2 regions of the Cellulomonas sp. P24 genome follow, and region 1 is predicted to be linked to the other one. Evidence: predicted binding sites of a transcription regulator. Region 1 holds the regulator's gene; the other holds the start of a gene.
What was found. Region 1 encodes HrcA, which represses chaperone genes, less so after heat shock. Its sites were predicted from a motif close to TTNGCACTCGNNNNNNNCGAGTGCNAA; they were not measured.
Positions count from the first base shown of each region.

Region 2: the regulator HrcA is predicted to act here: its motif matches at 1,478-1,504, upstream of groES (co-chaperone GroES).

Region 1 covers NZ_JAJDFX010000002.1:3,583,006-3,590,115, reverse strand. Annotated here, with positions in the region: gene LJB74_RS16775 (PhoH family protein) at 1-310, opposite strand, end outside; gene LJB74_RS16770 (Gmad2 immunoglobulin-like domain-containing protein) at 511-1,047, shown strand; gene LJB74_RS16765 (16S rRNA (uracil(1498)-N(3))-methyltransferase) at 1,075-1,842, opposite strand; gene dnaJ (molecular chaperone DnaJ) at 1,876-3,000, opposite strand; gene hrcA (heat-inducible transcriptional repressor HrcA) at 3,066-4,097, opposite strand; gene LJB74_RS16750 (DUF3097 domain-containing protein) at 4,301-5,191, shown strand; gene LJB74_RS16745 (DUF2510 domain-containing protein) at 5,213-5,668, opposite strand; gene LJB74_RS16740 (hypothetical protein) at 5,701-6,423, opposite strand; partial or broken gene hemW (radical SAM family heme chaperone HemW) at 6,713-7,110, opposite strand, start outside.
Region 2 covers NZ_JAJDFX010000002.1:1,524,209-1,531,318, forward strand. Annotated here, with positions in the region: gene LJB74_RS07065 (MerR family transcriptional regulator) at 1-364, opposite strand, end outside; gene LJB74_RS07070 (WhiB family transcriptional regulator) at 625-915, shown strand; gene groES (co-chaperone GroES) at 1,036-1,332, opposite strand; partial or broken gene LJB74_RS07080 (SAM-dependent methyltransferase) at 1,570-2,749, shown strand; gene LJB74_RS07085 (glutamate--cysteine ligase) at 2,836-3,972, shown strand; gene tsaD (tRNA (adenosine(37)-N6)-threonylcarbamoyltransferase complex transferase subunit TsaD) at 3,990-5,060, opposite strand; gene LJB74_RS07095 (malonic semialdehyde reductase) at 5,173-5,814, shown strand; gene LJB74_RS07100 (sulfurtransferase) at 5,843-6,730, opposite strand; gene rimI (ribosomal protein S18-alanine N-acetyltransferase) at 6,727-7,110, opposite strand, start outside.

The DNA of each region.
Region 1 (7,110 bases):
AGCTCGCGAGCATCTGCACCGAACGCGTGACCACGTCGGGACTGAGCGGCGCACCGTTCGCGGCCATCTCCACGAGCTCGTCGACCAGCCGGGCGACCAGGGCGACGTCTCCGGCCGGGCCGGCGAGCGAGATCTGGTTGCCCCGTGCGTGGATGTCGACGGCCTGAAACCCGCCCTCGATCGCCCGGAGGACCTCGTCGTCGCGGCCGAGGAGCTCGACCATCGACACCTCGGGGGCCACCGTGATCCGGTTCTCGACACGTGCGGCTGACCTGTCGCCGTGACCGCGTGACGCTGTGCTCTCCGCCATGTGCTCGGCTTGCGCCGCTGCGCTCCTTCAGTCACGCCTGTCGCCGTCCGACAGGGATGTCGTCGAGTCTACCGACGACTCGCGTCCGGGCACGGAGCGCGTCGCCGCGCCTGAAGGAGAGGGATCGGGGTACGTTCGAGGGACTCGCGAACCACGAGGCGTCGCTCCTCGGTGCCACGACGTGAAGGAGGGGACTGCCCATGAGCACGATCCGAGCCCGACGACGGGCACAGGCCGCAGCCGGGATCGTCACCCTGCTCGCGCTGGCGACCGTGTCCGGATGCGCGTCCACCGGGAGCACCGGTGCGACGCCGACCGGCACGTCGGCGTCCGCCGCACCGACGACGGCCACGGTGCCCCCGGCGACGGCGACGCTGTCGCCGCAGTCGACGGCGACCGACCAGCCGCTGCCCTCGAACCAGCCGTCCGCCGGCGTGAACGTGATCACGACGCCGATGCCGGGGTCGACGGTCTCCGGACCCGACGTCACCATCTCCGGCAGCGGCTCTGCCTTCGAGGGCACGCTGAACTGGGAGATCGTCCCGGCCGGCGGCACCACCCCGGTGGCCAGCGGCTTCACGAACGCCGGTGCGAACGGCACGCCGGGACCCTTCACGTTCACCGCGACCGTGCCGACCGGGACGCTGACAGTCGCCGTGTGGGAGCCGGACATGTCGAACGGCGAGTCCGGCACGACTCGGCACAACCTCGTGACGGTGACGTTCACCGTCTCCTGACGGCACGTCAGTCGGCGTGCGGACCGGTCATCCCCAGTAGCCGAGCCGTTGGGCGAGCAGGGCGAGAGCCACCGGTCCTGCCGTCGAGGTCCGCAGCACGTGCGGGCCGAGCCGCACCGTCTGGGCGCCCGCACCCTCGAGGGCGCTCACCTCGCGTTCGCTGATGCCGCCCTCCGGACCGACGACCACGAGGATCTGGGCGCCGGTGCGCGCCGACGGGAGACGGACCGTCGCGAGGGGCTGGTGGGCGTCCTCGTGCAGCACCAGGGCCGTCCCACCGCCGGCCACGGTGTCCGAGACACGCGCGACCAGCCCGGCGCCGTCCACCGCCGTTCCCACGACCGGCATGCGCGCACGGCGGGACTGCTTCGAGGCCGCACGTACGGTGCCGACCCAGCGTGCCCGGCTCTTGGCCGCGCGGTCGCCGCGCCAGACCACGATCGACCGATCGGCCTGCCAGGGCAGCACCTCGTCGGCACCGACCTCGGTCGCGGCCTCGATCGCGAGCTCGTCCCGGTCGCCCTTCGCGAGCGCCTGGACGAGCACCAGCCCGATCTCCGGCTCCGGCTCGACGACGTGCTCGCGGACCTCGAGGTGCACGCCCGTCGCGTCGACCGCGAGCACCACACCGCGGAGCCGCACGCCCGCCCCGTCGACGACGTCCACGCGCTCACCGGGAGCGCGTCGCTGCACGACGCCGGCGTGCCGGCCCTCGGCACCGTCGAGCAGGTACGTCGACCCGACCGTCGCGCCGTGCAGCGACCCCTGCTCGGCGAGGAACACCGGCGCGCTCATGCCGTTCCCGTCACGTCGACTGCCAGGTCACGCTCAACGCCCGCTGAGCTTGTCGCGCAGCTTGGCGAACACCCCCGGGTGCACCGCCGAGAGCCGCCCTTCCGGCCGCTGCTCCCCACGCAGCTCCGCGAGACGGCGCAGCAGCTCGACCTGCTCCTCGTCCTCCGGGGCGGGCACCTGCACCTCGATGTGCACGTCGAGGTCGCCCCGTCCGCCGGTGTGCAGGTGCCCGACGCCCAGCCCCTTGAGCGTGATGACCTGACCCGGCTGCGTGCCCGGTCGCAGGTCGATCTCCTGCATCCCGTCCAGGGTGTCCAGCTCGAGCACGGTGCCGAGCGCCGCCGCCGTCATGGGCACCTCGAGCGTGCAGTGCAGGTCGTCGCCGCGCCGCACGAACGTCTCGTGGTTGCGCTCGCGGACCTCGAGGTAGACGTCGCCGGCCGGCCCACCTGCCGGGCCCACCTCGCCCTGCCCCGTGAGCTTGATCCGGGTCCCCGTGTCGACGCCTGCCGGGACGTCGACGGAGAGCGTGCGACGGCTGCGGACCCGGCCCTCGCCCGCGCACTCGGTGCAGGGCTCCGGGATCACGGTGCCGAATCCGTGGCACGCGGCGCACGGGGCGGAGGTCATGACCTGGCCGAGGAACGACCGGGCGACCCGCTGCACCGATCCTCGCCCGCCGCACACGTCACAGGTGCGCGGCGAGCTCCCGGGTCGGCAGCACGAGCCCTCGCACGTCGGGCACAGCACCGCGGTGTCGACCTGGAGCTCGCGGTGCGCACCGAAGGCCGCCTCGGCGAGGTCGATGTCGAGCCGGAGCAGGGCGTCCTGGCCGCGACGTGCGCGCGGGATCGGGCCGCGCTGACCGGCCGACTGCGCCGCACCGAAGAACGTCTCGAAGATGTCCTGGAAGCCGAAGCCACCGCCCATGCCGCCACCAGGTGCGGACGGGTCGGCCCCCATGTCGTAGGCCTGCCGCTTCTCCGGGTTGGAGAGCACCTCGTAGGCACGCGAGACGTCCTTGAACCGGTCCTCGGTCTGCATGCCCTCGCCCGCGACGTCCGGGTGGAGCTCACGCGCGAGCTTGCGGTAGGCCTTCTTGATCTGGTCGGTGCTCGCGTCGCGCGGCACGCCGAGGATCTGGTAGTAGTCGCTCACTGATCACTTCCTGCAGGGGACATGGGTGGACCGGCGGCGGCCGGCGGAGGTCACGGGAGTGCGGCTCACCCGGCGAGGACCCGGGAGAGGTACCGGGCGACCGCACGGACGGATGCGATCGTGCCCGGGTAGTCCATGCGCAGCGGGCCGATCGACCCGATCCGCGCGAGGCTGGCGTCGTCTCCGCCGTACCCGCTCGTCACGAAGCTGGTCTCGACCAGCCCTTCGTGGTGCGTCTCGCGCCCGATCCGCACGGACACGCTCGCGGCGTCGTCGGCCATCTCGCTGAGCAGCCGGAGCAGCACGACCTGCTCCTCGAGGGCCTCGAGGACCGGGCCGAGCGTGTGCGTGAAGTCGTGCGCACCGGTCCGGGCGAGGTTCGCCGTGCCGGCGAGCACCAGACGCTCCTCGCTCTCCTCGGCGAGCGTCTCCTCGACGACCTGGACCACGGCCCGGACCAGCGCCTGGTCCGTGCTCGGGAACGCCTCCGCGAGCTCGCCGAGCGGGACGACGAGCTCGGAGAGCCGCCGGCCCGTCGCGACGACGTTGAGGCGTACCCGCAGCAGCGCGACGGTCTCCTCGGAGAGCGCAGGGGCGATCGTCGTGAGGTCCAGGGTGCGCTGCTCGACGCGGCCGGTGTCGGTGATGATGACGACCAGGAGCCGGTGCTCGCCGAGGTCGACGAGCTCGAGGTGACGCAGGGCCGACCGGCGGAGCGACGGGTACTGGACGACGGCGACCTGCTGGGTGAGCTGCGCGAGCAGGCGCACGGCACGGTCGACCACGTCGTCGAGGTCCACCGCTTCCTCGAGGAACGACTGGATGGCCCGCTTCTCCGGGCTCGACATCGCCTTGACGGTTGCGAGCCGGTCGACGAACAGCCGGTACCCACGATCCGTCGGCACGCGACCGGCCGACGTGTGGGGCTGGACGATGTAGCCCCCTTCCTCGAGGGCAGCCATGTCGTTGCGGATCGTCGCCGACGAGACCCCGAGGGAGTGCCGTTCCACGAGTGCGCGCGAGCCGACGGGTTCACGCGTGACCACGTAGTCCTCGACGATCGCGCGCAGCACGTCGAGCCTGCGGTCGTCGCTCACCGTGACCTCCCTGCGTCGTGTCGGTGTCGCGCCGGGTGATCTGCCCGGTGCGGCGGTCGTGTTCGGTCGCTCGCCTTCCTCGCCTCCCGGTGGCACTCCGGGGTGGCGAGTGCCAATTCTACGCGGCCGAGCCGCGCGTGTCGGGGACGACGCCCGCACACCGCCTCCTCGGTGAACGCCGGTGCGCGTCCTAGGCTTCCCGGGTGACGTCCCGACCCCCTGCCTCGACGCGCCCGGACCGTCCCGACCGCTACGGCTCCGACGTGCTGTCGACGCCCACGACGGGCCATCGGACGGCGCGCCGCTCGGTGCCGACACCGGCCGAGCAGGGCCTGGTGGTCGAGGAGGTCACGACCGGCTGGGTCGGTGCGGTGACCCGCGTCGAGAAGTCGGGCGGTCTTCACGTCGTCGTCCTCGAGGACCGGCGCGGACGCACCCGCACGTTCCCGCTCGGACCGGGCTTCTGGGTGGACGGCGCACCCGTCGAGCTCACGCCGCCGCGGCCGGTGCCGGCGCCGTCGGCGCCCACCCGGACCGCGTCGGGGTCACGTGCGGTCGCCGGGGCACGCGCACGCGTCGCCCGTGGGTCACGCATCTGGGTCGAGGGCAAGCACGACGCCGAGCTCGTGGAGAAGGTGTGGGGCGACGACCTGCGGATCGAGGGCGTGGTGGTCGAGCTGCTCGACGGTGTCGACAACCTGCCGGACGCGGTGCGGGACTTCGCACCCGAGCCCGGCCGTCGCCTCGGCGTGCTGGTCGACCACCTCGTGCCCGGGAGCAAGGAGAGTCGCATCGCTGAGGCGGTCATGCGCGCCGCGCCTCGCGGGACGGTCGTCGTGCTGGGGCACCCGTATGTCGACGTGTGGCAGGCCGTCCGGCCGGAACGCCTCGGGCTCTCCGGCTGGCCGACGATCGAGCGTGGCGTCGAGTGGAAGCACGGCATCCTCCGCGAGCTCGGCTGGCCGGCCGCGGATCAGGCGGACGTCGCACGGGCCTGGCAACGGATCCTGGGATCCGTGCGGTCCTACGCGGACCTCGAGCCGTCGCTCCTCGGGCGGGTCGAGGAGCTGATCGACTTCGTCACCGCTCCCTGACCGGCGCCGAGCGGCCTCCGGTCAGAGCCGCATCGCGGCACGACGGTTCCGGTTGGCCCATGCGTGCACCAGGGCGCCGAGCAGCGGTGCCGACGCCGAGCGGATCACGTACGTCACGCGACCGCCGTAGCCCGGGTACGCGACCGACATCGTGACCCGGGACTCGGTGGCGTCGACCGAGGCGATCGTCCAGAGCGGCAGCTCCTCGGGAGGCCGTCCGGTGCCGGGCTCGTGGACCCAGATGCGGTGCGTCGTCAACCGGTGCCCCTCGCCGTCCCACAGCACCTGCTCGACGGCCGGCACCGCCACCTGCCCGATCGGCTCCCGGCTGCGGTACGTCCCGGTGACGACGTCCGCGGACCACAGGACCCCGTCCCACCAGCGGAGCTGCCAGTCACCGGACGGGTCGGGGTACCACCCGGCGCTCACGCCGTGGAGGTACCCCGACCCGGGGTGGGGCGACGGCCCCTGCGTCATGCGTGTGCTGCTCTCGGTTCAGGACGCCTCCGTCAGGGGGCGACGGGCTCGCCGAGCATGCGGCGGTACATGTAGGCCGTCGCGATCATCGTGAGCGGGAACGCGATCAGCTGGCCGACACCGCAGACCAGCGCACCGATGGCCTGCACGACGTAGACGGCAAGGAAGAGCACGACGACCGTCCCGAGGTTCTTGTTGACCAACGAGAAGCTCGACTTGATCGCCTCGACCGCGCCCTGCTGCTTGTCGAGGACGAAGTACAGGGCGAACTGGGCGAAGAACGCGAACACGATGCCCGGGAGGACGCACAGCACCACTCCGACACCGGTGCCGAGGCCGATCAGCAGCGACGCCCCGATGACTCCCCCGAGGTTGTCGAACTGGAAGAAGGTCTTGAACTCGAGCGGCCGGCCGTACGTGATGTGCAGGGCGCCGCGGACCATCCCGGCCTGGGCCAAATACCCGAGAAGGATGATCACGATGTAGAAGACGATCGACCCGAAGCCGAAGCCGGCACCGAACATCCCCGACGAGCTGCCGTACGGGTCGTTGTTCGCTGCCGTCACCGCTGACGCGATGAGCGCGAAGTAGAACGCGCCACCGATGACGGCGATCACCGCACCGTAGACGAGCACCGCCAGGAGGATCGGCCCGACGTTCGCGGTGAACTTGGTCCAGCCGTAGTTGAACGCCTCACCGATACCGACCGCCTGCGGGCCGCCGGGGGCACCGTAGGGCTGAGGTGCCGGCGGCATCGCTCCGGGGGGACCGTAGCCACCACCAGGGGGCGGCGGGTAGCTGCCCGCGGGCGGAGGGGGGTACGCGCCAGGCGGCGGAGGGTACGCCCCGGGCGGCGGGACTGCACCCGCAGGAGGCTGCTGAGGCTCGTTCTCGTCGCGCGGCGTGCCGCCCGGTCCGTTCTCGGTCATGGTCATCCTTCGGTCCGATCGCAGGTGACTCCGGTCGAACCACCCGCACCGCTGACAGAGAATCGAAATGTGGAGGTCGTGTCAAGGACCTGCGTATGAGCAGGCTGTGTCCCACCTAGTCGGTGAGGGCCCGGACCACCGCATCGGCCAGGAGCCGCCCTCGACGGGTGAGGAGCACGCGACGCCCCTGGCCGTCCGCGCCGAGTGCCGCGCCACCGTCGACGAGCCCGTCCGCCACCAGGGCGGCGACGCCCCGCCGGGACTCGGGCCCGAGCTCGCCGAGCGGCAGACCGCCGCTGAGCCGGACGCCGAGCATCACCCGTTCGAGCCGGGCGGAGTCGTCGTCGAGCACCTCACGACCGGCCGCCGGGCTCAGCCCGTCCGCGAGCCGCGCCGCGTACGCACGCGGGTGCTTGACGTTCCACCAGCGCACCCCGCCGACGTGGCTGTGGGCACCGGGTCCGACACCCCACCAGTCCGCGCCCCGCCAGTAGGCGAGGTTGTGCCGGCACG
Region 2 (7,110 bases), 2.1 Mb from region 1:
TCGGCGTGGAACGGTCGCGCGACGAGACCGAGACGAGATACGCGCCGCGCGCGTCACCGAGCTGCGCGACGTCCCCGCCGGGCGCGGCCGCGAGCGCGACCCGAGCGGCCTCGGACGGCGCGACGCCGTCCAGCGTGAGGCTGCGCATGACCATGAGCCGGGCCACGTCGTCACCGGTGTACCGACGATGCGAGCCGGCCAGGTGCGCCGAGGGTCCGAGGCGGTAGCGGCGGTCCCAGGTGCGCAGCGTCGCGGGCGCGACGCCGAGGCGACGTGCGACCGCGGCGACGGTGAGGGCCGGCGCCGTCGGCTCGCCCGAGGCCGGTTGCCCGGCCGAGCCACGAGGGTGCGCGGAGCTGGGCATGCCTCGATTGTGCCCACGGTGCGTGGCGAACGCACGTCGGCCCACCGGGTGAAACGGGGCGAATCGTTCCAACCGATCGCGACACGCCGCAGATCTGAACCAGATCTGACCAGAGCCTTGAACAACTTATGACGCGGTTATAGCGTGGCAACGCAGATGAGGTCGACGGCGCCGCATCGCCGCCGCTCGGACTCACCGACAGAACGTCGTCACGGATGACCGGGGCGACGGGCACCGGCGCACGACGTGGAGGAGTGCAGATGGCCGAGATCTCACGACTGCCCGGTCCAGTGATGGATCTGTGGGAGTGGCAGTTCGACGGAGCCTGCCGCGAGGCCGACCCCACGCTGTTCTTCCACCCGGAGGGCGAGCGCGGCGCCGCACGCCGCCGGCGCGCGGAGGCGGCCAAGGCCGTGTGTGCGACCTGCCGGGTGCTCGAGCAGTGCCGACGCCAGTCCCTCTCCGTCCGCGAACCCTACGGCGTGTGGGGTGGCCTCTCCGAGGACGAGCGCGTCGCGATCCTGGCCAACCCGGTGCGCCGGGCCGGCTGAGACCCGTACCCCCTGGCGCGACGCACCACGGACATGACGAGGCCCCGCCCGGCAGCTGCCGGGCGGGGCCTCGTCATACGCTCCGGTCGACGGGCGACCGGCCGTGCAGGAACCGCAGCGTTACTTGACGACGATCGCGAGGATGTCGCGCGCCGAGAGGATCAGGTACTCCTCACCGGAGTACTTCACCTCGGTCCCGCCGTACTTGCTGTAGATGACCTTGTCGCCCACGGCCACATCCAGCGGGATGCGGTTGCCGTTGTCGTCGACACGACCCGGGCCGACAGCGAGGACCTCGCCCTCCTGGGGCTTCTCCTTGGCACTGTCCGGGATGACAAGACCAGAGGCCGTCGTCTGCTCTGCCTCGAGAGTCTTGACGACGATCCGGTCCTCGAGCGGCTTGATGGAGACCGACACAGCGGACCTCCCCTTCGCATGTGAGTTCTTCAGTGATGTCCGATGCCGCACCGCAGGGCCGCCCGTCGTCGCGGGTGCCGGACAGACCGACCAGCGCAGCTGGCACTCTCCTGCGGAGTGTGCCAGCAGCAAATCTAGGCGCGACCTAGCACTCGGTCAAGGCGAGTGCCAACAGGCCTGCTCGTCGCCCGTCCCCGCGCCGATCCGACCGCCGCCGTACGTGGAAGGATCGCGGGCATGGACGCCGCCGCCGTGACCCACCTCCTGAGCCCCCAGGGCTGGGCCCTCCTCGGCGCGCTCCCGCCGTACGACGAGTCGCGCACGCTCGCGATCTCCGAGCGGTTGCGGCGCGAAGGGCTCGACCCGGACCTCGTCGCCGCGGCGCTGACCCAGTCCCGCCTGCGCGCCAAGGCGCACGACAAGCTCGGCGCATTCGCCGACGGCATGCTCTTCACCCAGGCCGGCCTCGAGCAGGCGACCCGCCTCGAGGTCGCGGCACGTCACGCGCAGCGCTACGTCGCCGCCGGGATCACCCACGTGGCGGACCTCACCTGCGGGATCGGCGCGGACGCGATGGCCTTCGCCGGCATGGGCCTGCGCGTGCTGGCGATCGACGCCGACGAGGTGACCGCCGCCCTCGCGACGGTCAACCTGCGGCACTTCCCCGAGTCCGAGGTGCGGCACGCCAACTCGCTGACCGTCGACCTCACCGGGATCGACGGCGCCTACGCCGACCCGGCGCGCCGGACGACCTCCGGCAGCCGGGTCCACGACCCGACGGCCTACTCCCCGCCCCTGGACGCCGTGCTCGCCGTGCGGTCCCGGGTACCGGCCCTCGGCGTGAAGGTCGGCCCGGGGATCCCGCACGGCGCGCTCCCCGCGGACGCCGAGACGCAGTGGGTCTCGGTCGACGGCGACGTCGTCGAGGCCGGGCTCTGGTTCGGGCCGCTCGCACCTCAGGGCCCCGGGCGGAGCGCCCTCGTGCTGCGCGACGGGGGGCGCCCACGCGCTGCGTGCGGACGCCGCCCTCGGCCCGGCTCCGGTCGGTGCGGTCGGCGAGTACCTGTACGAGCCGGACGGAGCGGTGATCCGTGCCGGGCTCGTCGGTGAGCTCGCGCAGCTGATCGACGGTCGGCTCATCGACCCGACGATCGCTTACGTGACCGCCGACCAGCAGCACGCGACACCCCTCGCCACTGCGTACCGGGTCCTCGACACGCAGCCGTTCGGTCTCAAGCGCCTCCGGGCGTACCTGCGCAGTCGCGACGTCGGGCGGCTGACGATCAAGAAGCGCGGCACGGCCGTCGTCCCCGAGCAGCTGCGCGCCCAGCTCGACCTGCGCGGCAGCGCCGAGGCCACGATCGTGCTGACCCGCGTCGCGGGCCGCCAGGTCGTCCTGCTCGTCGACCCCGTCTGACCCGGCAGACCCGATCCGGCGGGTCCGCCGGACCCGACACCCCGGGAACGGTCCCGCATCCGCCACCGCACGGCAGGATGGTCCCCATGGAGATCCCGTTCGCCCGGTCCGCTCGCTCGAGCGTGGGCATCGAGTGGGAGCTCGCGCTCGTCGACAAGGACTCGGGCGACCTCCGGCAGGTCGCGCAGACCGTCCTCGACGCGGTGCGCCCGCCCGAGGGCGGCGAGCACCCGAGCATCCGGCAGGAGCTGCTGCTCAACACCGTCGAGGTGGTCTCCGGGGTGTGCCGGACGGTCGGCGAGGCCGGCAACGACCTCGAGCGCGCGATCGCCGAGGTACGGACGGTCACCGACCCGCTGCGCGTCGAGCTGATGTGCGCGGGGACGCACCCGTTCGCGCAGTGGGCCCACCAGAAGGTGACGGACAAGGAGCGCTACGCGACCCTGATCGACCGCACGCAGTGGTGGGGCCGCCAGATGCTCATCTACGGCGTGCACGTGCACGTGGGCATCGAGGACCGCGACAAGGTGCTGCCGATCTCGCGCGCGATGGTCACGACGTTCGCGCACCTGCAGTCCCTCTCGGCGTCGTCGCCGTTCTGGGGCGGCAAGGACACCGGGTACGCGTCGAACCGCGCCCTGATGTTCCAGCAGCTCCCGACGGCGGGGCTGGGCTTCCAGTTCGAACGCTGGGAGCAGCTCGAGGCGTACGTCGCGGACATGCTGCACACCGGGGTGATCGACCAGTTCGACGAGGTCCGGTGGGACATCCGGCCGTCGCCGCGCTTCGGCACTCTCGAGATGCGGATCTGCGACGGCGCGTCGAACATCACCGAGGTCAAGGCGCTCGCCGCGCTCACCCACTGCCTCGTCGAGCACTACTCGACCCTCCTCGACGAGGGCAAGCCGTTGCCCACGATCCCGCCATGGTTCGCGCAGGAGAACAAGTGGCGCTCGGCGCGCTACGGCATGGACGCGATCATCATCCTCGACTCGTCAGGCGAGGAGGGGCTCGTCACCGATGCCGTCACCCAGCTCCTGGCCGACCTCGAGCCGGTGGCGGAGCGTCTCGGCTGCTCCGCTGAGCTCGACTCGGTCCGGGTGATCCTGCGCCGCGGTGCGAGCTACCAGCGGCAGCGCGCCGCCGCGCGGCGGGCCGGAGGCGAGCTCGATGCGGTCGTCGCGTCGCTCGTCGCCGAGATGCGGGCGGGACGCCCCCTGTAGGGCGAGCCGGCGACTGCTCAGACGAGGACGAGCTCGAGCGGCATCGACGAGTCGACGGGCAGGTCCAGGGCCGACGGCGGCAGGCCGCGCCGCACGGCGGCCGCCCCGACCGCGGCGATCATCGCGCCGTTGTCGGTGCAGAAGCGGATCGGGGGGATGCGCAGCTCGATGCCCGCCTCGGCGCAGCGGACGGCAGCGAGGTCGCGCAGCTGCGAGTTCGCGGAGAAGCCTCCACCGATCACGAGCGTGTCGACGCCGTGCCGTCGGCAGGCTGCGATCGTCTTGGCCGTGAGGACGTCGGCGACCGCATCGGCGAACGACGCCGCGACGTCGTGGAGCGGGATCTCCTCGCCGGCGTCCTGACGCGCCTCCACCCAGCGGGCCACCGCCGTCTTGAGCCCGGAGAACGAGAAGTCGTACGCGTGCGCTGCCTGGTCCTTCGCGGCGGTCAGTCCGCGCGGGAAGCGGATCGCCGTCGGGTCACCCTCCCGTGCGAGGCGGTCGATGTGCGGGCCGCCGGGATACGGCAGCCCGAGCAGGCGGCCGACCTTGTCGAAAGCCTCGCCGGCGGCGTCGTCGAGCGTCGAGCCGAGCTCGGTGACGCCGGTGACGATGTCGTCGACCAGCAGGAGGCTCGAGTGCCCGCCGGACACGACGAGGGCCATCAGCCGCTCGGGGAACGGCCCGTGCACGAGCTCGTCGACCGCAGCGTGCCCGATCACGTGGTTCACCCCGTAGAGCGGGACGTCCAGCGCGACCGCCAGGGCCTTCGCCGCCGCAGCGCCGACCGTCAGCGGCCCCACCAGACCGGGGCCGGCCGTGACCGCGATCGCGTCGAGGTCCGTCAGCCCGACGCCGGCGCCTGCGAGCGCATGCTCGATCGTCGGGATCATCGCCTCGAGGTGCGCCCGTGAGGCGATCTCCGGGATGATCCCACCGAACCGGGCGTGCTCGTCCATCGAGCTCGCGACGGCGTCGAACAGCAGCTCGGACGAGTCCGGCCCGACCCGCACGACGGCGACGCCGGTCTCGTCGCACGAGGTCTCGATCCCGAGGACGAGAGGGGCGGGAACCAGCGCGTCAGCCATGCGGTCAGGGTAGTCGGCGCGCACGCCGTCCGCGGCAGTCGGGGACGGCGGACGTGATCGGGGTCACAGTCGACGACGGAATCCGGCAAACAATTTGACCGTTCAAGCAACCGTGACCATCGACGCGCAGGCCCTCGACTCCCTCGACATCGACGCGGGCACCCTCGCGATCGACGACACCACCGCGGACCTGCTGTTCAGGGCCGCTCGCACCGTGAACACGTTCACGGACGAGCCCGTCTCGGACGAGCAGATCCGTGCCGCGTACGACCTGCTCCGATGGGGTCCGACCGCCATGAACACGAGCCCGCTGCGACTGCTGCTCGTCCGCTCCCCCGAGGCCCGCGAGCGGCTCGCCGCCCACATGTCCGAGGGCAACCGCGCTCGCGTGCTCGCCGCACCGCTGACGATCGTCGCCGCCGCCGACACCGACTTCCACGAGCGCCTCGCCACCCTGGTACCGCACCAGCCGGACGCGCGGGACAGGTTCGCCGGCGACGCGGAGAAGCGACTCGGGATGGCACGCACGTCGGCCCTGATCCAGATCGGTTACCTGATCGTCGCCCTGCGCGCCGTCGGCCTGCACGTCGGCCCGATGGGCGGCATGGACGCCGCCGGCATCGATGCCGAGTTCTTCGCCGCGAACCACTGGACCGCGCTGCTCGTCCTCAACGTCGGGCAGCCGTCCGGCCCCGAGGCCGTCCGCCCCCGCGCACCCCGGCTCGAGCTCGACGACGCCGCCGCGACGGTCTGACCACCGGCACCGGACCGACGCCGCAGGGTCACCCCCCGGTCGCGACGGGTCGGGCCGGATCGGCCGACCACTGCGACCAGGACCCGGCGTACAGCGCCGCGGGGACCCCGACCGCGGCCAACGCGGCGATCTCGTGCGCGGCAGTGACTCCCGACCCGCAGTAGACGGCCACCTGCGCACCCGGGACGGCACCGAGCCGGGAGAACCGCGCCCGTAGCACGTCCGACGAGAGGAACCTCCCGGTCCCGTCGAGATTGTCCCCGGTCGGTGCGCTGGTCGCACCGGGGATGTGCCCGGCACGCGGGTCGACCGGTTCGACCTCGCCACGGAACCGCTCACCCGCCCGGGCGTCGAGCAGCACCGGCGTCCCTGACTGCGGCTCGGCACCGCCCCGTGACGCCTGCGAGGCGAGTGCCGCGACCTCGTCGGCTTCGAGGACCGCCAGCGTGCCCGGGACGAGCACCACGTCACCCGGCGCCGGCACGACGTCTCCGACCTCGAGGACGCCGCCGTCGGCCACCCACGCGTCGAGCCCACCGTCGAGGATCCGCACGTCCGCCACGCCGCACCAGCGCAGCAGCCACCAGGCGCGCGCCGCCGACATCCCGCCCACCGCGTCGTACGCCACGACCGGGACACCGGCGCGAACCCCCCACCGGCGTGCCGCCGCCTGGAGATCGGCGACCGTCGGCAGCGGATGCCGTCCGTCCTCGGCGGTCGCCGGCGCGGCCAGCTCGGTGTCGAGGTCGACGTACACCGCGCCCGGCACGTGCCCGGCACGGTGCTGGTCGGCCCCGTCGGTCCGCCCGAGCGCCCACCGGACGTCGAGCACGCAGACCTCCTGGCCCGCCGAGAGGAGCCGCCGGAGCTCCTCCGGTGCGGCCAGCACCTCACGCCGTGCCGGGTCGCTCGTCATCTCCCGTTCCCCTCGTCCGGGGCGCCTGCGCCCGTGAGCTCGAGCCGCATGGTCCACGCATCGACGTCCTCCGGCTGGTAGTAGCGCCGACGACGCCCGATCCGCTCGAAACCGAACCTCTCGTAGAGCGCGAGCGCGGGCACGTTGTCCACCCGCACCTCCAGGAACGCGGACCCCGCACCGACCTGCCGGGCGTGCTCGAGAAGCGCGCCGAGGAGCATCCCGCCGACGCCGTGGCCCTGGGCCTCCCGAGCGACGCCGATCGTCATCACCTGCACGTCGTCCCCGTCGTCCCAGCTCCCCGCGTAGCCGATGAGCTCCTGGCCGGCGGCTCCACCGCGGACCGCACCGACGTACCAGCGACCCGGCCCCGCGAGCTC